4 regions of the Geodermatophilus sp. SYSU D00815 genome follow, and region 1 is predicted to be linked to each of the others. Evidence: riboswitches for the same ligand, from Rfam matches in the RefSeq annotation. Region 1 holds a riboswitch; each other region holds the start of a gene.
The links. A riboswitch is a leader RNA that binds a small molecule or an ion and turns the genes downstream of it on or off. The one in region 1 is predicted to bind cyclic di-AMP.
Positions count from the first base shown of each region.

Region 2: it holds a riboswitch for cyclic di-AMP, as region 1 does, so the genes downstream of both, ACI78S_RS01850 (peptidoglycan DD-metalloendopeptidase family protein) here and ACI78S_RS21480 (transglycosylase family protein) in region 1, are expected to answer to the same signal.
Region 3: it holds a riboswitch for cyclic di-AMP, as region 1 does, so the genes downstream of both, ACI78S_RS08310 (hypothetical protein) here and ACI78S_RS21480 (transglycosylase family protein) in region 1, are expected to answer to the same signal.
Region 4: it holds a riboswitch for cyclic di-AMP, as region 1 does, so the genes downstream of both, ACI78S_RS13540 (transglycosylase family protein) here and ACI78S_RS21480 (transglycosylase family protein) in region 1, are expected to answer to the same signal.

Region 1 covers NZ_JBJGYO010000027.1:48,383-52,152, reverse strand. The annotation lists gene ACI78S_RS21490 (antibiotic biosynthesis monooxygenase family protein) at 1-43, opposite strand, end outside; gene larB (nickel pincer cofactor biosynthesis protein LarB) at 95-781, shown strand; cyclic di-AMP (ydaO/yuaA leader) riboswitch at 1,096-1,243, shown strand; gene ACI78S_RS21480 (transglycosylase family protein) at 1,249-2,361, shown strand; gene larE (ATP-dependent sacrificial sulfur transferase LarE) at 2,421-3,257, opposite strand; gene truB (tRNA pseudouridine(55) synthase TruB) at 3,268-3,770, opposite strand, start outside.
Region 2 covers NZ_JBJGYO010000001.1:363,137-366,906, forward strand. The annotation lists gene ACI78S_RS01835 (GNAT family N-acetyltransferase) at 1-290, shown strand, start outside; gene ACI78S_RS01840 (hypothetical protein) at 447-1,178, shown strand; tRNA gene ACI78S_RS01845 (tRNA-Ala) at 1,244-1,317, shown strand; cyclic di-AMP (ydaO/yuaA leader) riboswitch at 1,537-1,682, shown strand; gene ACI78S_RS01850 (peptidoglycan DD-metalloendopeptidase family protein) at 1,694-2,917, shown strand; gene ACI78S_RS01855 (enoyl-CoA hydratase/isomerase family protein) at 2,922-3,716, opposite strand; gene ACI78S_RS01860 (MFS transporter) at 3,768-3,770, opposite strand, start outside.
Region 3 covers NZ_JBJGYO010000005.1:189,157-192,926, forward strand. The annotation lists gene ACI78S_RS08300 (MarR family winged helix-turn-helix transcriptional regulator) at 1-330, opposite strand, end outside; gene ACI78S_RS08305 (TetR/AcrR family transcriptional regulator) at 439-1,047, shown strand; cyclic di-AMP (ydaO/yuaA leader) riboswitch at 1,281-1,443, shown strand; gene ACI78S_RS08310 (hypothetical protein) at 1,753-2,391, shown strand; gene xylB (xylulokinase) at 2,615-3,770, opposite strand, start outside.
Region 4 covers NZ_JBJGYO010000010.1:88,549-92,318, reverse strand. The annotation lists gene treZ (malto-oligosyltrehalose trehalohydrolase) at 1-728, opposite strand, end outside; gene ACI78S_RS13540 (transglycosylase family protein) at 908-1,489, opposite strand; cyclic di-AMP (ydaO/yuaA leader) riboswitch at 1,490-1,650, opposite strand; gene treY (malto-oligosyltrehalose synthase) at 1,819-3,770, opposite strand, start outside.

The sequences.
Region 1 (3,770 bases):
TGTCCTTGGGCACGGTGATCGCGTTGATCTTCACGATGCTCATGGCCGCTCCCCTTCCCGGCGCGGCAGGTGATCAATCCCGCATGCTCTACGCGTGGACGCGCAGCGCACGGCACACCTGGGGTTCGCCCGCCTCGACGTCGACCGGGCCGGGCGGACCGGGACCCCCGAGGTGGTCTACGCCGCCGGCAAGACCCCGGAGCAGACGGTGGCGTGCCTCGCCGGCCTGCTCGACGCCGGCGCCCCGCTGGCGTGGGCCACGCGGGTCGACGCGACCACGGCCGCGGCCGTGCTGGCGCGCTGGCCCGACGCCGTGGTCGACGAGGAGGCCCGCTGCGTCTTCGTCGGCGAGCTGCCGGAACCGTCCGGGGACGTCCTGGTGCTCACCGCCGGGACCTCCGACGGCCCGGTCGCGGCCGAGGTCACGGCGACGCTGGCCGCCTGCGGCGTGCGGGCCCGGCGGGTCGACGACGTCGGCGTGGCCGGCGTGCACCGGGTCCTCGCGGTGGCCCCGGACGTCGCCGCGGCCGACGTCGTGGTCGTCGTCGCCGGCATGGACGGCGCCCTGCCCAGCGTCGTGGCCGGGCTGACCGACCGGCTGGTCGTGGCGGTGCCCACCTCGGTGGGCTACGGCGCGGCGTTCGAGGGGCTGGCCGCGCTGCTGACCATGCTCACCGCCTGCGCGCCGGGGGTGCTGGTCGTGAACATCGACAACGGCTTCGGCGCGGGGGTGGCCGCCGCGCGGATCGCCCGCTCGGCCGCCGGCGGCCGGCCGGCGTGACCGCCGCGCCCGGCGGGCACCGGGCGGGGGCGCGGACACGGCCCGTGCCGTGCACCGGCCTCGCGTGGCTGACCGCGGGCCGCCGACCTGCGGGTTCGCCGTCGGCCGGGGGTGCAGCGGGGCGTGCGGGCGGTGTCGCGGGGGCGCTGGGCCGGGGCGCGACGCGCGTCACGCCACCCCGCCACGACCAGCACTGAAACCCGCCTGTGACCGGCGTCACGGCGACAATCCACATAACCACTCGTAGCGTTTTGTGTGCGCTCAGCAAACAGGAGCGTGGCTCGCCGGTCCGCCAAACCCTGCCCACCGGCCGCCATCCGGATCAGCTTTCAGGGCAGGGGTGGGGGACCCACGTTTTTGCGGCGCGCGGGGGGCGCGCCTGGGGGTGAAGCCGCGTCGCGCGGCCGGGCACCGATCGCCCGAACCCGACAGCTCACCTCGCCGGCGGTGATCGGAGACCCAATCCCATGGCAAAGCATCGCGCGCCCCGCTATGTCCGCACCAAGAAGGCTCTCGCCAAGGCCCCGGTGGCCGCGGGTGCCACCGTCGTCGGGCTGGGCGTCTTCAGCTCGCCCGCGCAGGCGTCCACCACCCACGACTGGACCGGCGTCGCCCAGTGCGAGTCCGGCGGCGACTGGAGCATCAACACCGGCAACGGCTACTACGGCGGGCTGCAGTTCAGCCAGTCGACCTGGGAGGCGTTCGGCGGGACCGGTTACGCCGCCCGCGCCGACCTGGCCACCCCGGCCCAGCAGATCGACATCGCCGAGAAGGTCCTCGCCGGGCAGGGCATCGGCGCCTGGCCGACGTGCGGCAAGAACCTGACCGAGGGCACCACCCCGGCCGCGGCCGAGGCGCCCGCCCCCGCTCCGGAGGCGGCCCCGGCGCCCGCCGCCGAGGCGGCTCCCGCCGAGCAGGCCGACGACCAGGGCCAGCAGGCCGCCCCCGCGGGCGACTACACCGTCGTCCGCGGCGACACGGTCGCGAAGATCGCCGCCGCCCACCAGCAGCAGTGGCGCGACCTGTACCAGCGCAACGTCGACGTCATCGGCGGCAACCCGAACCTGATCTTCCCGGGTCAGGTGCTGTCGGTCGACATCACCGCGCAGACCGCGCCCGCCAGCACGGGCACGGTCGGCGACTCGGCGCCGGCCGCTGCCGCCCCGGCGCCCGCCCCGGCCGCGGCCGCGGCTCCGGCCCCCGCGCCGGCCGCCGTGACCGCGACGATCACCAACACCGCCGGCGCCATCAAGTCGCAGGTGCAGGCCGCGGCCGACAACGTGGTCAGCAACGTCCCGGGCGCCGCCGGCATCACCCTCGGCGGCACCCGCGGCAGCGCGGTCGACCCGAACGGCCACCCGTCGGGTCTGGCGCTGGACTACATGGTCATGTCCGACGCCGCGCTGGGCGACGCCATCGCCCAGTACCACATCGACCACTGGGCCGAGCTGGGCGTCGAGTACATCATCTGGCAGCAGCGGATCATCACGTCGCCGGACGGCGCGTGGAAGGCGATGGAGGACCGGGGCAGCGCCACGGCCAACCACTTCGACCACGTGCACGTGAACTACGCCGGCTGACCGACCGGCGCCGCGCGAACGGCCCCCACCCCCACGCGGGGTGGGGGCCGTTCGCGCGTTCAGCGGTGGCGGACGGGATCGGGCAGCAGCTCGTTCATCGAGCCGGACCGGAAGCCACGCGGGTCGAGCTCGACCCGGTCGAACCCGCCGACGGCGGCCAGCAGCCCGGGGCGCGCCCGCACCTCGGGGACCAGCGCGGCGTCGACCTCCACCCGGGCGACGTCGTCGCCCATGTCCCGCACGCGCAGGTCGCGCACCGGCAGGCCGGCCGCGGTGAGCGCGGCGCGCAGCGCGGCCTCGGCCGCCTCGACGCGGGCCAGCCCCCCGGCGGTGACCGGGACGCCGTAGGCGATCCGGCTGGCCAGGCAGGCCGCGGCCGGCTTGTCGGCGAGGGCCAGCCCCCAGCGGCGGGCGGCGGCCCGGACGTCGTCCTTGGTGAGCCCGGCCCGGGCCAGCGGCGCCCAGGCCCCGCGGTCGGCGGCGGCCCGGATGCCCGGGCGGAAGCCGGCCACGACGTCGTCGGCGTTGGTGCCGGTGACGACGTCGGCGATGCCGAGCCGGGCGGCCAGCGGCCGGAGCACGTCGACCAGCTCGGTCTTGCAGAACGCGCAGCGGTCGCCGGCGTTGGCCACGTAGCCGGGCCGCGACAGCTCGTCGGTGCGCGGCAGCTCGTGCCGGACGCCGAGCCCGGTGGCGAACGCCGCCGCGCCGGCCCGCTCGGCGGCCGGCAGGCTCGGCGACACGGCGGTCGCGGCGACCACGCGGCCGGCGCCGAGCGCGCGGACGGCGGCGGCCAGCAGCACCCCGGAGTCCACGCCGCCGGAGAAGGCGACCAGCACCCCGGGCAGGGGCGCCAGCTGCTCGTGCAGCGCGGCCAGCCGTTCGTCGAGGGTCACGCCCGCGAGGTTAGCCAGCCGGCGGGAAGCCGACCGCGACGCGGGCCGTGCGGCCGGCGTCCTCGACCAGCGCCACCAGCCGGCCGCCGGGGTCGATCGCGGCGTGCAGGCCGGGCGCCCCGGTGGCCGGGATGCGCCGGCCGAAGACGAGGGCCCGCGCCTCCTCCCCCGACACCGCGCGCGGGGGGAAGACGGTGGTGGCCGCCTCGGTCAGCGGGAGGAAGCCCGCTCCCCCACCGGCCACCAGCGCCGCCGCGGCGTCCTCCACCGGCGCCGCCCGACCGACCGTGTACGGCCCCGAGGCGGTCCGGCGCAGCGCCGTGAGGTGGCCGCCCACGCCGAGCGCCGCCCCGGCGTCGCGGGCGATGGCCCGGATGTAGGTGCCGGCGGTGCACGAGACGGTCACGTCGACGTCGACGAGGTCGGCGGTGGGCCGGGCGATCCGGTGGACGACGAGGGCGTGCACGGTGACCGCCCGCGGGGCCAGCTCCACCGCCTCCCCCGCGCGCACCC
Region 2 (3,770 bases), on a different contig from region 1:
ACTGGATCGACCGGGCCGTCGCCGGGCGGGGCGTGGCCTCGCTGGCCGTCGCCCTCGTCTGCGACCACGCCTTCGGCCCGGTCGGGCTGCACCGGCTGCAGGCCGACATCCGTCCCGAGAACGGGCCCAGCCAGCGGCTGGTCGAGCGGCTCGGGTTCACCCGCGAGGGCCTGCTGCGCCGCTACCTCGACATCGACGGGGACTGGCGCGACCACCTCACCTACGCCCTGCTGGCCGAGGACCTGCCCGGCGGCGTGCTGGCCCGCTGGCGCGAGCGCATACCACGCTGACCCGCTGCCGGGACGGTCCTCATGTCGACACGCCGCCCCGGTCGTCACACGCGTTGCAGGATCCGCACGCGACACTCCAGCGCGCCTCCCCGTTCCGGGTGGACTTCCTGCATAACCTGCCGAGGCCGGTGACTCGTGTGACAGGTGGTGTTCTGGATGGGATCGGGGGCTCTCCTCGCCGCTCTGGTCGTGCTGTGGTTCGTCGTGCTGGTGCCGATGGTGGTCACCCGCGGCGACTCGCACGCCGACCAGGGGACGACGGCGTCGACCGGCCGGACGCTGAAGCGCCGGCGCAGCGTGGACCCCGTGGTCGCGGCCGACACCGAGCGGGTGGCCATCGACCGGGAGGCGCTGCGCACCAGCGGCGAGCTCAAGGTCGACGTGCACAAGCTGCGCCGGCGGACCCTCGGCTCCCTCGTCGTGCTGGCGGTGCTGGCGCTCGCCGGGGCGCTGCTGGTCAACCCCTGGGTGTGGCCGGCGCAGGCGCTGCTCGACCTCGCCGTCGTCGGTTACGTGCTGGTGCTGCGGCGGGTCGCCCGCCGCGAGCGGCTGGCCGCCCGCCGGGCAGCCCGCCAGGCCGCCCGGGAGGCGTTCCTCGGCTCCACCGCCCGCCCCGCGCCCGCGCGGCGGCCGGCGCCCGAGCGCCGGCCGGCCCCGGTCGCCGCGGTGGCCGGGCACCGGACGGAGGCGCAGGAGGCGCTGCCCTCCCTGCCGCACCCCAGCCTCCCGCTGGCCCCGGTGCACCCGCTGCGGCCCGGCCGGGTCGTGGCCGCCCGCACCGCGGCCCCGGCCGGCTGGCAGAACAGCGCGGTCGTGGGCCTGGACGACGACGACATCGGCTTCGCCGACATCGACGAGTACCGCCCGGCCCGGGTCGTCAACGGCTGAGGCGACGCTCCGGCGCCGCCCCGGTCGCGGCGCCGGAGTCCTCGGCCGGTACTCTGTTCGTCCGAGGGGCTGTGGCGCAGTCCGGTAGCGCACCTCGTTCGCATCGAGGGGGTCAGGGGTTCAAATCCCCTCAGCTCCACCCTTCCGCCGACGCCGTCGGGGCACCCGCCCCGGCGGCGTCGTCGCGTTCCGGGCCCGTCGCCCCCGGACGCGACCTCCTCCCGCCGCGGGGGACCGTGGTCCGGGCGAACCCGTGGGGCCTGTGGGGCGCGAGCAGCCGGTTCGTGACCTGCCCGTGATCTCGGGTAGCCTTCCCGGCGGTCCGGCCGCAGCACGCCTCGGCACCCCGTCGGGGCACCGGCCGGCCCCGCCGAACCGGCCCTCGGGTCGGACCGGGGACCCATGGATCCCCTGGGGTGAATCCTGCGCGCACGGGGGCGCGCGGGTAGGGCGTCTTCCCGCCCGAACCCGTCAGCTAACCCGGTAGGCGGCGAGGAAGAAGGAGCCCGCCGGACTTGGCGACCCCGCAGTACCCGCACCGACCTGCCCCGAACACCGAGAAGCGCCGCTCCCGGACCCAGCAGTCCGGGGTCGTGGCCGTCGCCGTGAGCCTCGCCGTCCTGCTGTCGGGCGGACCGGCGCAGGCCGCGCCCGCCGACGACGCGCGCGCCGCAGCGGCCGAGGTGGCCCGGCTGACGACGCTGGTCGCCGCCGCCGAGACGGAGCTGCAGCGGCTCACGGTCGAGGCCGAGGCCGCCTCCGACGCCAGCCTGCAGGCCCAGGCCGCGCTCACCGAGGCGCAGGCCGCCGCCGAGGCGGCCGCCGCCGAGCTCGCCGCGGCCAGCGCCGACGTGACCGAGACCCGCGACGACGTCGCCGAGCTGGGCCGGCGCAGCTACATGGGTGACTCGGCGCTCGGCTCCGCCGCGGCCTTCCTCGGCGAGGGCGGCCCCGGGGAGGTGCTCCAGCGCGCGGTCACCCTCGACCTGCTCAGCGACGAGCGCGCCGCCACCCTGGCCCGGTACGAGGCCGTCGAGGACCGGCAGGAGCAGGCCGACCGAGCCGCGCGCGAGGCCGTGGCGCAGCGGGACGCCGTGGCCCGCGACGCGGCGAGCGCCGAGCAGGAGGCGCTGGGCCGGCTGGCCGAGGCCCAGCGGTCCTACGACGAGGCGCAGGCCGAGAAGGCCGCGCACGAGGCCGACCTGCGGGAGGCCGAGATCGCGCTGCTGGCCGCCACGGGCTCCCGCGACCCGGACGCCGCCTACCAGCAGCAGCAGGAGGCCGAGGCCGAGCAGGCCGAGGCCGCCGCGCAGTCGGTCGCGGCCGCGGCCGCCGGTGGCGGTGCCGTGCCGCCGACGGTCGGGCGGGTGACCTCCTGCTACGGCGCGCGCTGGGGCTCCATGCACTACGGCGTCGACATCGCCGCCCCGATCGGCACCCCCGTGTACGCGCCGGAGGGTGGCACCGTGCTGCACGCGGGGGCCGCCAACGGCTTCGGCCAGGCCGTCTACGTCCAGCACGGCGACGGCTCGATCACCCTCTACGGCCACGTCAACCGGTTCTTCGTCAGCGCCGGGCAGGTGGTGTCGGCCGGCACCCAGATCGCCGAGGTGGGCAACAAGGGCCAGTCGACCGGGCCGCACCTGCACTTCGAGGTGCACAACGGCGGGCTCTACGCCGACCGGCAGAACCCGGTGCCGTGGCTGACCGCGCGGGGGATCTCGCTGGGCGGGTGCTGAGGCGCTAGACCGCGCCGCGGAAGTCGGGTGCCCGCTTCTCGAGGAAGGCCCGCACGCCCTCCCGGCCCTCCGGGTCGGCCGCGGACTCGGCGATCAGCCGCGCCTCCTCGTCGAGCTGCTCGTCGAGGGTGCGGACGGCGGCCTGCCGCACCAGCGAGCGGGTGCGGACCATGGCCCGCACCGGGCCCGCGGCCACGCGGTGCGCCAGGGCGATCGCCTCGGCGTGCAGGTCCTCGTCCTCGACCAGGCGGCTGACCAGGCCGAAGGTGTGCGCCTCGGCGGCGCTGAGCGCGCCGTCGGTGAGCAGCAGGTCCAGCGCCAGCGGGGCGCCGAGGGCGCGGGTCAGCGCCCACGAGGAGCCGCCGTCGGGGGAGAACCCGATGCCGAGGTAGGCGGGCCGGATCTTGACCGAGCGGCCGCAGACCACGATGTCGCAGGCCCCGATCAGGCCCACCGCGGCGCCGGCGACGGAGCCCTGCGCCCCGGCCAGGACGGGCACCGGGCAGCGCAGGAGCAGGCGGACGACCTCGTGCCAGTCGTGCGCCAGCTGCCCGACCTGGGCGCCGGGGTCCTCGGCGGCGGAGAAGTAGGAGATGTCGCCGCCGACGCTGAACCGCGGCCCGTTGGCCAGCAGCAGCACCGCCCGCGTCGGCTCCGGCCGGTCGCGCAGCGCGGCGGCGAGCTGCCGGGCCAGCGCCGGGTCGAGGGCGTTCCCCGACTCGGGGCGGTCCAGCGTGATCCGCCAGACGTCGCCGTCGACCTGAGTGAGCACCCGGGGCCGCTCGTCGGTCGAGGTCATCGCCGTCCTCCCGCCGCCTGCGCCTGCGCCGTCACCGTAGGCGAGGGTCGGTCA
Region 3 (3,770 bases), on a different contig from region 1:
CCAGCGGTTGGCGTCGGCGAGGGCGCTGCGCCCGGCGTCGGTGAGCACGAGGACGCTGGCCCGGCCGTCGGACGGGTCGGCCCGCCGCTCGACCAGCCCGTTGCCCACGAGCTGGGCGACGGCGCGGCTGACCGTCGAGGGGTCGAGCGCGGTCCGGGCGGCGAGCTCGCGGGCGTGGCAGCCGTCGGCGAACTCGTCGACGTGGGTGAGGATCGGCAGCAGCCCGGCCGGCAGGACGCTGCCGGCGCCGGGGCGCCGCTGCTTCATCAGGCGGGTGACGCGCAGCAGGTCGCGCAACCCGAGCGCCAGGCCGCGCGTGTCCGCGTCCACGACCGTCCCCCTCCGCAGAATGGTTGCGTCATGCAATCTGTACCGTAAGTGCGCGTTGCGCAAGTTTTCCCATTGAGAAGTGAGTCACCGCGCCGTAGCGTCGGGCGGGTGGAGGACGTCACCACGGGGCTGCGGGAGCGCAAGAAGGCGGCGACCCGCCAGGCGCTGCACGAGGCGGCGCTGCGGCTGACCGCCGAGCACGGGCCGGAGGCGGTGACCGTGGAGGCCATCGCCGACGCCGCCGGCGTCTCCCGGCGGACGTTCTCGAACTACTTCTCCGGCAAGGAGGAGGCGCTCTTCCACGGCGACGCCGAGCGGCTGCGCCGGCTGCTGGAGCTCGTGCGCGCGCAGCCCGCCGACGAGCTGCCGTGGACGGCGCTCACCCGCGCCGCGGTGCGGCTGACCGCCGAGGCCGACCCCGACCCGGCCTGGCTGGCGCTGCGCCGGCGGGTGCGCCGCTCCCCCGGCCTCGTGCCGCACCAGGTGGCCGCGTACACCGCCATCGAGGACGAGCTGGCCGCCGAGGTCTCCGGGCGCCTGACCGGCCCCGACGCCGCGCTGCGGGGCCGCGTGCTGGCGGCCACCTTCCTGACCACGGTGCGCGTCGCGACCGCGCACTGGCTCGACGCGCCGGACGGTCCGCTGCCCGACGCGGTGCGCGCGGTGCTCGCGCTGGCGACGCCGGCCGACCAGCAGGTGCCGACCCCGAGCGCCTGAGCCGGCCGGGTCCGCGGCCCGCCGGCGTCGGAGCGCACGGTGCGGTCCCGAGAAATTTTCTCGGCGCCCGCGTGTCCCCGGCCCTGCGGCCTTGACCAGTACGGGGACCGGATCCCCGGCGGGCGGCACCGGACGGATCCGCCCGGATCGCGTCCCCCTCCGATTGTCGCTCACCGGGGACGGTCCTACGGTCGGTGCGTCCGGCCGGTCGTCTCGTCCCCGCCGGGGAGCCCGACCGGATGCCGCCGAATCGTGCCCGCCGCGGTGGGCCCGAACCGGGGACCCGTGTCCTCAGTGGGGTGAGTCCCGCCGGCCGAGCCTGGCTCGGACCGGCGGGTAGGGCGCCTCCCCGCCCGAACCCGTCAGCTAACCCGGTAGGCGACCACGGGAGAACGGAGAACCCACCGCACGGTGCGCCCACGGGCCCTTCCCGCGCCCGCGAGCAACCGCCGCCGGCAGTGCCGCGGCGTCTCGCTGCGCACCTGAGCCGGCACAGCGACCGCACCGCACCCGTGGCTGGGACCCACCCAGCGTCGTACCGGACCGCGCGCCGCCCGTGGGGGCGGTGGGCGCGCCGGTGGGTGTCGTGCGCCCGGGAGCTGGACCGGCCGTCACCAGCCTTCGCGCGAAGGCGCACACCCGCACGCGTCGCCCCGAGGTCCGCGCCGACGGGCGACCGGCGACCCTCACCAGGAGCACACCTCCATGGACATCAGGACCGATCACCTCAGCCCCCGATCCCGCCGCGAGACCGGGAGGCTCCCCGCCGTCCGGCGCCGGGCGCTGCGGAGCCTCCTCGCCTGCACCCTGGCCCTCGCCTTCACCATGGCAGGGCAGTCGGTCGCCCAGGCCGACCGTCACCGGGGCGACCGGGGAGGCGACGGCCAGTGGGGCGGCCGGTCGGGAGGCTGGTCGCAGGAGGCCACCCCTGCTCCGGCCCCGGCCCCGGCGCCGCCGCCCGCGGCCGCGCCGGCTGCGGTCGCTGCAACCGGCCTCTCCGGCGCGCCGACCGCCAGCTCCACCGCCTACAGCGCCTGGGCTCCCCACGTCCGGCCGGTGGTCGCCGAGGTCGCCCAGCAGCACGGGGTGACGACCGTGCTCACCCGCCCCGGCCACTCCCCCACCCAGCAGCTCGCGGCCGACTTCATGGTCTACGGCGACCGGGCCAAGGGTGACGCGGTGGCCGCCTACGTGATCGCCAACGCGGCCCGGATGAAGGTCGAGTACGTGATCTGGCAGCAGCGGATCCACGTCGTCGGTGGCTCCGGGTGGCGGGCCATGGCAGACCGAGGCTCCCCCACCGCCAACCACATGGACCACGTGCACGTGGCCTTCCGGCGCTGATCTGCCCGGAGGCCGGCATCCCCGAGAGGGAGGAGGACCACACGGCCCCGGCGCGGGGACTTCACGACCACGCCGGGGCCGGTTCGCGCACCCCTGTGCCCCGGACGGGAGGGGCCGAAACCCGCGCGCCCGACGTCTGGCGGGCGGGGCGCACCCGAGAGCACGCCCCGGGGCCCCGCCCGCCGACAGCATGCGGCGTGCGGAACGGTTCCGCAACAGATGTCTAGGACGTCTGCCGCGCCGCCGTGAGCTCCCGGACCTCGGCGTACCGCTCGCGCACGAACGGCACCGGATCGGACTCGTGCACCTCGGTGCCCGGCGCCGGCCACTGCGGCGGGGTGCTCCCGCCGGCCAGCACCCAGGCCGCCTGCCGCGCCGCGCCGTCGGCGACGTACTCCGACGCCGGGGGCACGAGCACCGGCACGCCCAGGACGGCGGGGGCGATCCGGCGCACCGCCTCCGACTGCGCGCCACCGCCGATGAGGAACACCCGGCGCACCGGCGTGCCGCCGGCGGCGACGGCGTCCAGCCCGTCGGCGAGCCCGCAGAGCAACCCCTCGACCGCGGCCCGCGCCAGGTGCGCGCGGTCGGCGGTCGCCTGGGTCAGCCCGTGCAGCGCGCCGGTGGCGTCGGGCCGGTTCGGCGTCCGCTCCCCCTCCAGGTAGGGCACGAGCACGAGCCCGCCCGCGCCGGGCGGCGCCGACAGCGCCAGCCGGGACAGCTCGGCGTGGTCGACACCGAGCAGGCGGGCGGTGGCGTCGAGGACCTGGGCGGCGTTGAGCGTGGCGATCAGCGGCAGGAAGTGGCCGGTGGCGTCGGCGAACCCGGCCACCGTGCCGCTGGGGTCGGCCACCGGCTCGGTCGTCACCATGTCGACGACGCCGGAGGTGCCGATCGAGCAGACGACGTCGCCCGGTTCGGCCGCGAGCCCCAGCGCCGCGGCGGCGTTGTCGCCGGAGCCCGGCCCCAGCACGGCGCCGCCGGTGGTCGTGCCGGCCCGCTCCGCCGGGCCGAGCACCCGTGGCACGCCCGCGCGCCGGCCCAGCCCCTGCTCGAGCAGGTCGAGCCGGTACTCGCCCGTCGCCGCCGACCAGTAGCCGGTGCCGCTGGCGTCGCCGCGGTCGGTGACCAGCGCGTCGAGCGACGGCGCGCCGGCCAGCCGCCAGGTGAGCCAGTCGTGCGGCAGGCAGACGGCGGCGGTGCGGGCGGCGTTCGCCGGCTCCTCGCTGGCCAGCCAGCGCAGCTTGGTCACGGTGAACGAGGCGACCGGGACCACCCCGACGGCGTCGGCCCACGCCTTGCGGCCGGCCGCGCCCCCGCCGAGCTCCTCGATCAGGTCGGCGGCGGCCCCGGCGGAGCGGGTGTCGTTCCACAGCAGC
Region 4 (3,770 bases), on a different contig from region 1:
TCGACGTGCATGTCGCGCAGCCACATCAGCGCGTTGTCGATGATGTAGCGGCGCACCTCGTCGGAGTCGGGCCCGGAGAGGTTGATCGAGCTGCCCCAGGTGTTCGCGCCGCCCTCGGCGAAGATCGGCATGAACAGCGGCAGGTAGTTCCCGGACGGGCCGAGGTGGTTGTAGACGACGTCCTGGACCACCCCGAGCCCCCGCTGGTGGCAGGCGTCGACGAAGCGCTGGTAGGCGGCCGGGCCGCCGTACGTCTCCTGCACGGCGTACCAGAGGACGCCGTCGTAGCCCCAGTTGTGCGTGCCGTTGAACGCGTTGACCGGCAGCAGCTCCACGAAGTCGACGCCGAGGTCGACGAGGTGGCCGAGCTTGTCGACAGCGGCGTCGAGGGTGCCCTCCGGGGTGAAGGTGCCGACGTGCATCTCGTAGACGACGCCGCCGGCCAGCGGCCGGCCGGTCCACGCGCCGTCGCCCCACGAGTACGCGGCCGGGTCGAACCGGCGGGAGAGCCCGTGCACGCCCTCGGGCTGGCGCCGCGACCGGGGGTCGGGCCGGGGGGTGTCGTCGTCGTCCAGCAGGAACCCGTAGTCCGCCTCCGGGCCCGCCTCGACCTCGGCCCGCCACCAGCCGTCGTCGTCCCGGGTCATGTCGTGGACGGCGCCGTCGACCTGCAGGCGCACGCGCTGGGGGAGCGGCGCCCAGACGGAGAACTCGACGGGTGCGGACATCGCGGAGGGCCTCCGAGGGGGCGGTGGGACGGGATCGGGCCGATCATGCCCGCGCCGGGGCGGCCCAACCGCGGCGCCCGGGAGAGTTCTGACCGCGCGACCTCGCCTCCGGCGTCCCCGTGCCGGGACGCCGGGTGCCCGGCCGGCGGGAACCGGCCGGGCACCCGGACGCGGCCGCCTCAGACGTGGAGGCGCTGCCCGACGTAGATCCGGTGCGGGTCGGGGACGGAGGCCTTGTTCTGGGCCCAGAGCTGGCGCCAGCTCATGCCGTGCCTGGCCGCGATCTTCCCGAGCGTGTCACCCGCACGCACCACGTACGAGCCGCCGGACGACGACCCCTGCGACGAGCCCGAGGACGCCGACGACCCCGCCGCCGCCGCGCTGGACGCCGCCGGGGTCGAGCCGCTGCGCAGGTACTTGCCGCAGGTGGGCCAGGCGCCGATCCCCTGGCCGACGAGCACCTTCTCGGCCACCGCGATCTGCTCCGCGGGTGTGGCCAGGTCGGCCCGGGGGGCGTACTGCCCGCCCCCGTACCCCTCCCAGGTGGCCTGGGCGAACTGCAGGCCGCCGTAGTAGCCGTTGCCGGTGTTGATGTGCCAGTTCCCCCCGGACTCGCACTGCGCGACGCCGCTCCAGTCGTGCGTCGCGGCCGACGCCGGCGCGGCGAGGGCGATGCTCCCCACCGCGGTGCCCAGGGCCAGCGCACCACCGCACAGCAGGCGGCGGACACGGCGGTGCCGGGGCAGGACGTGCTGGGACATGTTTCCTCCGATCCCCGCCGACGAGGTGAGCTGTCGGGTTCGGGCGATCGGTGTGCCCGGCCGCGCGCGGCGGCTTCACCCCCAGACGTCGCTGCGGACGTCGAACGTGGTTCCCCCGCCCCCGTCCGTGGGCTGTTCCGAGGGACAGGCGACCGGTGGACGGGGTTGGGCGGGCCGGCGCCTGGAGCCCGGCCGAGGGAGGCCCGGGCACGCGGCGAACCGTAGGGAGCCCGCCGGGGTGGCGGCCTCCCGGACCCGCCGGTTCCCGGGAGTGTCGTCGGCGTGTCGGCGACGCGCCAGGCGCGGAGCAGCGATCCGCACCGGGCACGTCACCCTGGGTCGCGGGTGAGCAGGGCCACGGGAAGACGGGTGAGGGCCTCGCGGACCGGCGCCCCGGCGGCGTCGGAGACCACCCGGGTACCGGTGAGCAGGTCGCGCCAGGCGCCGGTGGGCAGCCGCAGCGCGGTGTCGCCCCAGCCGCCGGCCGCCTCCAGCCCCACCGGCAGGCGGGTCGCCACCGTCACCGCGCCGCCGCGGTCGAAGGCGACCACGTGGTCGGCCGCCGCCCCGGTCGCCGCGACCGGCTCGTAACCGGCGAACCACCCGGGGGAGTCCCGACGGGCGCGGAGGGTGCGGGAGACCACCAGCAGCTTGGCCGCGCCGGCGTCGTCCACGGCCGGCACCTCGCCGCCGTCCAGCGCGGCCAGCAGCTGCCGGCGCCGGTCGTAGTCGACCGGGCGACGGTTGTCGGGGTCGACCAGCGAGAGGTCCCACAGCTCGGTGCCCTGGTAGACGTCGGGGACGCCGGGCATGGTCAGCTGCAGCAGCTTCTGCGCCAGGGAGTTCGACCGGCCGTAGGGGGTGATCCGGGCGACGAAGGCCTCGATCTCGCGGTGCGTGCCCTCGTCGTCGAAGGCCGCGTCGACCAGCGCGTGCAGCTGCTCCTCGAACGCCTGCACCGGGTTGGTCCACGTCGTCGACGTGCCGGCCTCGCGGGCCGCCTTCTCGACGTAGGCGTGCGCCCGGTCCCGCGACAGCGGCCAGGCGCCCACCAGGTTCTGCCACACCAGGTGCGCCAGCGCCCGGTCGGCGAGCGGGTGCCGGGCCAGCAGGCCCCGCACCAGCTGCGCCCACTCGGTCGGGATCTCGGCGAGCACGGCCAGCCGCGCGCGGACGTCCTCGCTGCGCTTGGTGTCGTGCGTCGACAGCGTGGTCATCGACGCCGGCCGGCGCGCCAGCCGCCGCTGCTGCGCCTCGTGGAACTCCGCCACGGTGCTGCCGAACCGCGCGGGGTCGCCGCCGACCTCGTTGAGCGCCACGAACCGCGCCCACCGGTAGTAGGCGGAGTCCTCCACGCCCTTGGCCATGACCGGTCCGCTGGTCTGCTCGAACCGGGTGGCAGCCTCGGTGCCGGCCTGGGACAGCACCGGGTGCAGCGCATCGACGGCGGCCACCAGGTCGGGCCGCCGGTCGCGCACCGCGGCCACGGTGGTGTCGAGGTGCTCCCGGCCGTCGGGCAGGTAGCTGCGGTAGACCGGGAACGACGCCAGCAGCTCGGCGAGCGCCTCGCGGACCTGGGCGCCGTCCACGCCCGCCAGGTCGCCGACCACCCGCTGGAGGCGGGCGACCTCCGAGCCGAGCATGCCGTCGGTGACCTCGCGCTTGCAGTCGTGCACCAGCCGCGCGTAGTCGACCGGGTGCCCGGCCAGCTCGGTGTCCAGGGCGGTCAGCGCGGCCTCGCCGGCCGGGTCGACCAGGACGTCGTCCACCTCGGCGAGCGCGTCGTAGCCGGTCGTGCCGGCCGTCGCCCAGCTCTCCGGGAGGTCCTCGCCGGGCTCGAGGATCTTCTCGACGACGGTCCAGCGCCCGTCCGACGCCGCGGCGAGGCGGTCGAGGTAGCCCTTGGGGTCGGCCAGGCCGTCGGGGTGGTCGATGCGCAGCCCGTCGACCTTGCCCTCCCGGACGAAGCGCAGCACGAGCTCGTGCGTCGCGTCGAAGATCTCCGGGTCCTCCACCCGGAGGCCGGCGAGGGTGTTGATCGCGAAGAACCGGCGGTAGTTGAGGTCGTCGTCGGCGCGGCGCCAGTCGACCAGCTCGTAGTGCTGGCGGGCGTGCACCTCCTGCGGCGTGCCGCTGCCGGTGCCCGGGGCGATCGGGAACCGGTTGTCGTAGTACCGCAGCTCCGGGCCGTCGGGGGTGTCGACCACCTCCAGCTTCTCCACGTCGTCCGCCGACCCCAGGACGGGGATGCGGACCCTGCCGCCGCCGAAGTCCCAGTCGA